2 regions of the Streptomyces sp. NPDC126499 genome follow, and region 2 is predicted to be linked to the other one. Evidence: riboswitches for the same ligand, from Rfam matches in the RefSeq annotation. Region 2 holds a riboswitch; the other holds the start of a gene.
The links. Region 2 has a riboswitch for S-adenosylmethionine ahead of thrC (threonine synthase). Riboswitches for the same ligand answer to the same signal wherever they lie in the genome.

Region 1: it holds a riboswitch for S-adenosylmethionine, as region 2 does, so the genes downstream of both, ABTZ91_RS17250 (aminotransferase class V-fold PLP-dependent enzyme) here and thrC (threonine synthase) in region 2, are expected to answer to the same signal.

Annotation. Positions count from the first base shown of each region.
Region 1 is NZ_JBEOUO010000010.1:126,499-131,506, reverse strand. It holds gene ABTZ91_RS17270 (NYN domain-containing protein) at 1-278, opposite strand, end outside; gene ABTZ91_RS17265 (hypothetical protein) at 325-564, opposite strand; gene ABTZ91_RS17260 (rhomboid family intramembrane serine protease) at 714-1,448, shown strand; gene ABTZ91_RS17255 (Lrp/AsnC ligand binding domain-containing protein) at 1,445-1,726, shown strand; gene ABTZ91_RS17250 (aminotransferase class V-fold PLP-dependent enzyme) at 1,809-3,173, opposite strand; SAM riboswitch class IV at 3,349-3,466, opposite strand; gene trpD (anthranilate phosphoribosyltransferase) at 3,542-4,606, opposite strand; gene ABTZ91_RS17240 (cytochrome bc complex cytochrome b subunit) at 4,741-5,008, opposite strand, start outside.
Region 2 is NZ_JBEOUO010000001.1:379,240-384,247, forward strand. It holds gene groL (chaperonin GroEL) at 1-126, opposite strand, end outside; gene ABTZ91_RS01875 (cold-shock protein) at 599-802, opposite strand; gene ABTZ91_RS01880 (MoaD/ThiS family protein) at 1,199-1,477, opposite strand; gene thrC (threonine synthase) at 1,512-2,834, opposite strand; SAM riboswitch class I at 2,828-3,022, opposite strand; gene ABTZ91_RS01890 (glucosyl-3-phosphoglycerate synthase) at 3,144-4,088, shown strand; gene ABTZ91_RS01895 (hypothetical protein) at 4,247-4,561, shown strand; gene ABTZ91_RS01900 (trehalose-6-phosphate synthase) at 4,591-5,008, shown strand, end outside.

The DNA.
Region 1 (5,008 bases), on a different contig from region 2:
GACTCCTTGAACCGCTCGCCGATCCGCTGCCGGAACAGCGGCTCGCTCTCCAGGGCGGCGGCCATCGCGTTCCCGGCGAACTTGGCCCGCCGGGGGGCGGTGAAGCGGGCGTACTGCCGCAGCGGGGCGGGCAGCTCGGCGACGGTCAGCCCGCCGAAGGCGTCCGCGACCAGGGCGACGACCTTGCGCCGTACGGCCTCGGGAAGGGGCCGGTCGAGCGTCTCGGCGGTCTCGTCCGCCGAGCCCGTCGGCTCGTCACCGTGCGCGGGCCGCTCCACGATCCGTCACCCCTCTCCCTGTCGTCGCCCTCTCGGGGGCCGCTTCTCAGGAAGCGGCGCCCGGCCTGTCCACCAATTCGATCTGGTCCACCGCGTTGCACCAGCGGCAGCGGACCGACTCGATGGTCTCACTGACCACCTCGCGCTCCTCCACCTTGGGCTCTCCGGCGAGGTCCAGATGGACGTATTCGACGACCTTGGACGAGCGGGTCACGTCGAAGCGGGTCAGGTTGCCGCAGAGCGTGCAGCGCCAGCGGGTGTCGGCGGTCGGCAGGGGAACCGTCATCGTGCCGTCCTCTTTCGTACGAGCTTCACGGGCCCGCGGTGCGCCGTCGAACTGCGGGAGTACTGCCCGTAACCCTACGGCCTCGCGGGTACCCCGTGTCACGGCGAGGCACTCTGTCCAGGTGGGCACCGGTACGCCATGATCTGTCCATGATCGACTGGCGGGGCACGGCCCTCGGCGCCTGGCGGGGCGCCCGGAACGGACCGACGGTGACCTACGGCCTGATCGCCGGCTGCGTGCTGCTCTTCGCCGCGAGCCCGGTGGCGGGACTGAGCCCGGCGTACGGCACGGGCCACGAGCTGCTCGTGGCGCAGAGCGCGTACTTCCAGCGCTGGGGGGTGATCCCGGCCGAGCTGGTGGGCGGTGACCTTCGCGCCCTGCTCACCCCGCTGACCGCCCTCTTCGTGCACGGCAGCTGGCTGCACCTGCTCGGGAACATGCTGTTCCTGTACGTGTTCGGGGCGATGACCGAGGAGCGGATGGGCCCGGCCGGCTTCGTCCTCTTCTACCTGGGCTGCGGATATCTGGCCCTGCTCGGCTACGCGGCGGCGCACGCCGAGAGCCAGCAGACCCTGGTCGGGGCGTCGGGGGCGATCTCAGGGGTGCTCGGGGCCTTCCTCTATCTCTTCCCGCGCGCCCGGGTGACGAGCCTCTTCCCCTTCCTGTTCTTCCTGCCGCTGCGCTTCCCCGCCTGGATCGTGCTGATCTTCTGGTTCGTGCTCCAGTGGCTGGCGGCCCGCTCGGCGGGCTCGGGTCCCGGGGTGGCGTATCTGGCGCACGTGGTGGGCTTCGGGATCGGCTTCGTCTTCGCGTGGGCGCGGTACAGGGGTGCCGATAGAGTGAAGCCACCAGCCGCGGCCACCGAGGGAGAAAGCCAGCCGTGATCACCGCGATCGTGCTCATCAAGACCAGCGTGGACCGCATCCCCGAGATCGCCGAGGCGATCGCCGCGATCGACACCGTCAGCGAGGTCTTCTCCGTCACCGGTACGTACGACCTGATCGCGATGGTCCGGGTGGCGCGCCACGACGACCTGGCCGATGTGATCCCGGGCCGGATCTCCAAGATCCCGGGCGTCGAGGCCACCGACACGCACGTGGCGTTCCGGGCCTACTCGCAGCACGACCTGGACGCGGCCTTCGCCATCGGCCTGGAGTCCTGACCCGGTACCGGCCCCCGTACGGACACGGCTGAAGCCGGCCTCTCCCCCGCGGGAGGCCGGCTTCACCCGTACGAGGGAGCGGTCAGCCGCGGTCGGGGACGCAGCGGCCGTCCTCGGTGCGGTAGGTCCACCGGGCGCCGTCACGCACCAGCTCCTTCACCGCGCCGACGAACCGCTCCACGTGCTCGTCGGGAGTGCCCGCGCCGAAGCTCACCCGGATGGCGTTCAGCGACCTCTCGCCGGGGTTCGCCTCCGGGGCGCCGCACGCGCCCGGGTCCTGCGGGTCGCTGCCGAGCAGGGTGCGCACCAGCGGGTGGGCGCAGAACAGGCCGTCGCGGACGCCGATGCCGTACTCGGCGGAGAGCGCGGCGGCGAAGTGGGAGCTGTTCCAGCCCTCCACGACGAAGGAGATGACGCCGACCCGGGGGGCGTCGTCGCCGAAGAGCGAGAGGACCCGCACCTCGGGCACCTCGGCCAGGCCCTCGCGGACCTTCGCGATGAGGTGCCGCTCGCGGGCGACGAGCCGGTCGAAGCCGGCCTCGGTGAGCGCCTTGCAGGCGGAGGCGATGGAGTAGACGCCGATGACGTTGGGCGATCCGGCCTCGTGCCGGGCCGCGGTGGTGTGCCACTCCACGTCCACACCGCCGTCGGCCCGGCGCGCGACCGTACGGGAGGCGCCGCCGCCCGCGAGGTACGGCTCGGCGTCCCGCAGCCAGTCCGCCCGGCCGGCGAGGACGCCGGAGCCGAACGGCGCGTACAGCTTGTGCCCGGAGAAGGCGACCCAGTCGACGTCCGACTCCCGTACGGAGACGGGGTGGTGGGGCGCCAGCTGGGCGGCGTCGAGGACGATCCGGGCGCCGTGCGCGTGCGCGGCGGCGGCCAGTTCCCTCACCGGCCACAGCTCACCGGTCACGTTGGAGGCGCCGGTGACGCAGACCAGGGCCGGGCCGTAGGGGTCGCGTGCGGCGAGCGCGCGCTCCAGGATCTCGACGGCCCGGGCCGGGGTGCGCGGCGCGTCGAGGTAGGTCACGTGGGCGTCGCCCCAGGGCAGGAGGGACGCGTGGTGCTCGGTCTCGAAGACGAAGACCTGGCAGTCGGCGGGGAGCGCCCGGGCGAGCAGGTTGAGCGAGTCGGTGGTGGAGCGGGTGAAGACCACCTGGTCGTCGGGGCGGCAGTCGAGGAACTCGGCGACGGTGGCCCGGCTGTTCTCGAAGAGGTCGGTGGAGAGCTGGGAGAGGTATCCGGCACCGCGGTGGACGCTGCCGTAGTACGGGGCGTACGCGGCGACGTCGTCCCACACGCGCTGAAGGGCCGGGGCGCTGGCCGCGTAGTCGAGCGCCGCGTAGGTGACCTCGCCTCCGGTGACGAGCGGGACGGTGACGTCCCGGCCCAGAACGGGCAGAGGGGCACAAACGGACTGGTCGGCGGCAGCGGTGATCACGGACATGGCGAACTCCCGTACAAGGCAGGCGAATTCAGCGCCTCGACGCGACGGGGGCACGCGGCCGCGGAGGCACGGAAAAGGAAAAAGGGGGTGACGAAGAAGGGGCTTCGAGGCCCTAGCGCATTCGCTTGCTCACGAGACTGCTCCCTTGAGGACCAAGGACCCCAGGGTTCGCAGGGGTCCGCGCTTGCCGCGGACCTTTCTGTCCACGGCCTGGTCTTCACCCGGGGCACCCCGCCACGGACGGAGGGTTGCCGGACAGCCGGCCGGGGCCTTGATGGCTGTCACTCATGACCTGTTCAGAAGCTATGCCACGTGATCGTCGGCGCGCAACCCCGTCCGTATTCCGGACGGGGTTGCGCACCCGACGGCTACGCGTTGCTGACGGCGATCCACCGCTCCAGGGCCTGGCGCGCCGCGCCGGAGTCGATGGACTCGGCGGCCTTCTCGATGCCGGCCCGCAGCTGCTCCGCCAGGGTGCCCTCCCCCGGCTCCAGGGCGGTCAGCGCCGCCGCCGAGTTGAGCAGCACCGCGTCACGGACCGGACCGGTCTCGCCGGCCAGCAGCCGCCGGGCGACGTCGGCGTTGTACGAGGCGTCGGCGCCGCGCAGGGCCTCCACCGGCACCAGGTCGATGCCGACGTCCCTGGGGTCGAAGCGCTCCTCGCGTACGGTGCCGTCCCGGACGATCCAGACCCGCGAGGTGGCCGTGGTGGTCAGCTCGTCCAGGCCGTCGTCGCCCCGGAAGACCAGCGCGGAGGAGCCGCGCTCGGCGAGCACCCCGGCGACGATCGGGGCCATCCGGGCGTCGGCGACACCGGTGGCCTGGGCCCGGACGCGGGCCGGATTGGTCAGCGGGCCGAGGAAGTTGAACACCGTGCGGATGCCCAGCTCCTTGCGGGCCATCGCCACATGGCGCAGCGCCGGGTGGAACTTCACCGCGAAGCAGAAGGTGATCCCGGCCTCCTCGGCCACCTCCGCGACCCGCTTCGGGCTCAGCTCCAGGTTGACGCCGAGCTTCTCCAGGACGTCGGAGGCGCCGGAGGCCGAGGACGCGGCCCGGTTGCCGTGCTTGACGACCTTGGCACCCGTGCCCGCGACGACGATCGCCGACATGGTGGAGACGTTCACGGTCTTGGCGCCGTCGCCGCCGGTGCCGACGATGTCGACGGTGGCGCCGGGCACCTCGATGGTGTTGGCGTGCTCGTACATGGTCCGGACGAGACCGGTGATCTCCTCCACGGTCTCGCCCTTGGCGCGCAGGGCGACCACGAAGCCGGCGATCTGCGCGTCGGTGGCCTCGCCGCGCAGGATGCGGTCCATGGCCCAGGCCGTGTCCTCGGCGCTCTGGTCGCGGCCGCCGAGCAGACCGTCCAGGACGACGGGCCAGGAGCGGCCCGCCGCGGTCTCGCCTCCAGCGGGGTGCACAGCGCTCATGGTCGCTCCTGATGTGTCCGTACGTATCTCCAAGGCCACCCCCACCCTATCGATCCCCGGGAACGGCAAAGAGCCCCGTCCATCGAATGGACGGGGCTCTCGCCGTGGCGACCTACATCAGGAGGTCAAGGTGATCAGTGGTGGCCGTGGCCGCTCTGGATCTCCTTGTACTCCTCGACGGTGGGCTTGGCGATCTGGTTGTCCGCGCCGTAGTAACCCCGGTTGAGCTTGACCCGGAGCTTCTCCATGCGGCCGATCTTGCGCTCCACGCCGTTCTCGTCGACGGCCGGCGGCAGCTCCGCCGGCGCGTACTGCTCGTGCGCGGTGAGCTTGTGCAGCTCGCCCTGGCTGAGCGGGGTGTGGACCTCGACGAACTCACCGTGCGGCAGGCGCTTGATGATG
Region 2 (5,008 bases):
CTTCTTCTCGAGGACGACGTTGCGGCCCTTGGGACCGAGGGTGACCTTGACGGCGTCAGCGAGCTGGTTCATGCCGCGCTCGAGACCGCGCCGGGCCTCCTCGTCGAACGCGATGATCTTGGCCATGTGAAGTGGTCCTCCCGGACATGGGGTGGATAACGCTCCTGGACCGCGCCGACGCCCGCGACGGACGGCCCGCTTGCCCCGTGGTTCCTTGCCCCACGTGGCCTGCGACCTCGTCTGCCCGATCCTCGTAAGCACTCTCACCTTCAGAGTGCTAACGCCAATGATTAGCACTCGACCTAGGAGAGTGCAAGCGACTCCCGCAGATCGAGAGCCGGATCAGGGCCGGATCAGGGGCCGGGCCGGGGGCAGGATCAGGGCAGGATCAGGGGCCGGGCCGGGGGCAGGATCAGGGCCGGGTCGGGGGCCGGGCCGGGGGCAGGATCAGGGCCGGATCAGGGGCTGGACCAGGGGCCGGGTCGGCGGAGCCTCCGCGGCAGGTCGTCGGGTCGGGCGGACGCGCGCGAGGGGCCCGCATCCCGGTCAGGATGCGGGCCCCTCGACGGAAGTGCGTCGGTGGCCGATCGCGCCGCGCTCAGACGGCGAGCTTGACCATGTCCGCCTGCGGACCCTTCTGGCCCTGCGAGATCTCGAACTCGACCCGCTGACCCTCTTCGAGGGTGCGGTAGCCGTCCATCTGGATCGCGCTGTAGTGGACGAAAACATCCGCACCACCGTCGACCGCGATGAAGCCGTAGCCCTTCTCCGCGTTGAACCACTTGACGGTGCCCTGAGCCATGCCTAACTCCCCTATTACTGGCCCTTGCGCGGGACCGCACTTCGCGGACCCGGGTCAGACCCTGCGCCGGAACGCGTCGACCGCGGCTGAATGTATCTGCCCAACTGCCCTCTGCAACAGGTCAATCCGACGAGAATTCTGGGCACGCCGGAAAGGCGGATTGCGGAGAATATGTGGAATTCCGGGGCAAGTCGGGCCCGGCAAAGCGCGCAGATGGTGCACAAGGCACGGGCACTTTGGCTGCATCTTGTCGCGCACGGACGCATTCTCATATGCGCCTGGCATGCGCAGCTGAGGGGGCTTCCCCAACTCTACCGCGCTCAACCATGCTGAATTGCCCCTTCCGCTTCTGGCAGCGGAAGGGGCAATTCAGGGAAAGACCGGGAAAGCGGAGACTCAGCAGCCGCCCGCGACGGCCGGGATGATCGACACGCCCGCTCCGTCCGGCGTCGCCGTCTCCAGGCCCTGCTCGAAGCGCACGTCGTCGTCGTTCACGTACACGTTGACGAAGCGGCGCAGCTTGCCCTGGTCGTCCAGGACGCGGGCGGCGATGCCGGTGTGGTTCTTCTCCAGGTCGGCGATGACCTCGGCGAGGGTGGCGCCCTCGGCGGGCACCTCGGCCTGGCCGCCCGTGTAGGTGCGGAGGATGGTGGGGATGCGGACGTTCACGGCCATGTCTTCGTAACCTTTCGGCGCGCTAGGGCGGGTCTCAGTGGGCCAGGCCGGCGTCGCGGAACGCGTCGAGGCTCGGGCGGATGGTGGCGGTCGCCTGGGAGGTGTCGGCCACCGCGTCCAGGGTCTTGAGTCCGTCGCCGGTGTTGAGGACGACGGTGGTGAGCGAGGGGTCGATGAGACCGGCCTCGACGAGCTTCCGGGTCACGCCGACGGTCACGCCGCCCGCGGTCTCGGCGAAGATGCCCTCGGTGCGGGCCAGGACCTTGATCGCGTCCACGACCTGCTCGTCGTTGACGTCCTCCACGGCGCCGCCGGTGCGGCGGGCGATGTCGAGCACGTACGGGCCGTCCGCCGGGTTGCCGATGGCGAGCGACTTGGCGATGGTGTTCGGCTTCTGCGGGCGGACCACGTCGTGGCCGGCCTTGAAGGCGGCGGAGACCGGGGAGCAGCCCTCGGCCTGGGCGCCGAAGATCTTGTACGGCTTGTCCTCGACCAGACCGAGCTTGATCAGCTCCTGCAGACCCTTGTCGATCTTCGTCAGCTGCGAGCCGGAGGCGATCGGGATGACCAGCTGGTCCGGGATGACCCAGCCGAGCTGCTCGCAGATCTCGTACGCCAGCGTCTTCGAGCCCTCGCCGTAGTACGGGCGCAGGTTGACGTTGACGAAGCCCCAGCCCTCGCCGAGCGGGTCGCCGATGAGCTCCGAGCAGAAGCGGTTGACGTCGTCGTAGTTGCCCTCGATGGCGACGAGGTCACCGCCGTAGACACCGGCCATGACGACCTTGCCCTGCTCCAGGTCGTGCGGGATGAACACGCAGGAGCGGAAGCCGGCCCGGGCGGCGGCGGCGCCGACGGCGCCGGCCAGGTTGCCGGTGGAGGAGCAGGAGAGGGTGGTGAAGCCGAAGGCGCGGGCGGCCTCGATGGCCTGGGCGACGACCCGGTCCTTGAAGGAGTGGGTCGGGTTGCCGGAGTCGTCCTTGACGAACAGCTTGCCCGGCTCGACGCCGATCTCGCGGGCCAGGTTGTCGGCCTGGACGAGCTTGGTCCAGCCGGGGTTCAGGTTCGGCTTGTCGGCGACGTCGGCGGGGACGGGCAGCAGCGGGGCGTAGCGCCAGATGTTGGCGGGGCCGGCCTCGATCCGCTTGCGCAGGGCCTCGGGGTCACCGGTGGGCAGGTCGTACGCGACTTCGAGCGGACCGAAACACAGCTCACAGGCGAAGATCGGGCCGAGCGGGAAGGTCTCACCGCATTCGCGGCAGGAGAGTCCGGACGCGGGACCGAGGTCGACCGGGGTCCGGGGGGAAGCGGTGGTTGCAACCGTCTGTACAGCCATGGAGGCGAGGCCCTTTCTCCTCATCTTCCTCATGACGCATTTCGCCACGAGACGGATTTGGCACCTTCCCTAGTCGGGGGCCTCGCGCATATAAGCAGCGCCCGTCAGGGCTCCACCTGGGGTGGTGGCCGGAGACGGGTGGGCGAGACAAACCGACTGGAGGGTTGCCGGGGCTTCAACGGGCCGTATCCCTCTGCCCCTCTGGATGAGCGGTATTCGATTGTGGAACGCGGTCGGCACCCCGACATGCATCGGGCATCCGCGTTGTTCAAGACTGTAACCGAAGCCTTCCGAGGTGGAGACGGTCGTCCGATCCGCGAGATGGAGATCACGTTGCTGGAAGAAGTGGAGCGCTGGCTGGCCCGGCGGTCCTGGTCGGTGGCCGACCGTCCGCTGGAGCGGATCCTCGCCGCCAAGCGGGGGACGAGGGTGAGCGTGGTGCTGCCGGCGCTGAACGAGGAGGCGACGGTCGGCGCGATCGTCTCCGTGATCCGCCGCGAGCTGATGACGGACGCGGTGCCGCTGGTGGACGAGCTGGTGGTGATCGACTCGGGCTCCACGGACCGTACGGCGGAGGTGGCCGCGGCGGCCGGGGCGCGGGTGGTGGCGCGGGACGCGATACTGCCGCGGATACCGGCGGTGCCGGGCAAGGGCGAGGTGCTGTGGCGCTCGCTGATGGCGACCAGCGGGGACGTGGTCTGCTTCGTCGACGCCGACCTGAGGGACTTCTCGGCGGACTTCGTCTCGGGGATCGTCGGCCCGCTGCTCACCGACCCGGACGTGGACTTCGTGAAGGCGATGTACGACCGCCCGCTGGGCGGCACTCCCGGCCAGGGCGGCCGGGTGACGGAGCTGGTGGCCCGGCCGCTGCTCAATCTGCACTGGCCGCAGCTGGCCGGTTTCGTACAGCCGCTCGGCGGCGAGTACGCGGCACGCCGCTCACTGCTCGAACGGCTGCCGTTCCCGGTCGGTTACGGGGTGGAGCTGGGCCTGCTCGTGGACGCGCTGCACACGGTGGGCCTGGACGCGCTCGCACAGGTGGACGTGGGGGTGCGCAAGCACCGGCACCAGGACGGCCAGGCGCTCGGCCGGATGGCGGCGGCGATCTACCGGACGGCGCAGCTGCGGCTCTCCCGCGGTCATCTGGTGCGGCCGCGGCTGACCCAGTTCGAGCGGAGCGACGAGGGCGGTTTCGCGCCCCGTACGTACGCGGTGGACACGGAGGAGCGGCCGCCGATGGCGGAGATCGCGGAGTACGCGCGCCGGCGCGTGGCCTAGCCGTGGCCGGGTGGCGCTCGCCGCGTGGCCGCCACTCCGTGGTCGTGCCCGGGTGACCGCCGCCGCGTGGCCGGCGACGCCTGGCCGCCGCCGACGCCTGGCCGCCGCCGCGTGGCGTAGCACCGAATGATCATCCTTTCTGCCTAGATTTCCGTTTCATGCGGTGGAGACACGGAACGGGAATCCTGCTGGCAGTCCTCGGCCTCGGCGCCGGACCTCTCTTCCTGGCGGGGGCCGCGCCCGCCGCGGCCCTGGACCGGGCACCGACCTTGGCCCTCCACCCGGCCATGGATCTGGCCGCGGCGCGGGATCCTGACAGGCCGGGGCCGGGCCGGACGGCCGAGGAGCGGCTGTGGCTGCTCGGTGGTCTCGGCCTGGCGCTCGCGGCGACCGGCGTGGTGGCCAGGGCGGCCCTGCGGATCCACCGGGAGCCGCCGGGGAACACCGAGCCTGGCTCGAATCCGCACGTTTGAGCGTTTACCGGACGGGCTAGGTTCGCCATATGGCTTCAGTGCTCGTTGCATCGAACCGCGGCCCGGTCTCGTACACCCTGCGGGACGACGGTGGTCTTGACACCCGGCGGGGCGGTGGCGGGCTCGTCTCCGGCCTCAGCGCCGTCTTTTCGGAGGACTCCGCGGGCGACGGCCTGTGGGTGTGCGCGGCCCTCGGCGACGGCGACCGGGAGGCGGTGCGGCGCGGGATCGCCGAGCCGGGCGTGCGGATGCTGGACATCGACCCGGACGTGTACGCCGACGCGTACAACGGCATCGCGAACTCGGTGCTGTGGTTCCTCCACCACCACCTGTACGACATCCCGCGCGAGCCCGTCTTCGACGCGGCCTTCCGGCGCCGCTGGGACTCCTACCGCGCCTACAACCGCGCCTTCGCCGAGGCCCTCGCCGAGGCGGCGGACGAGGGCG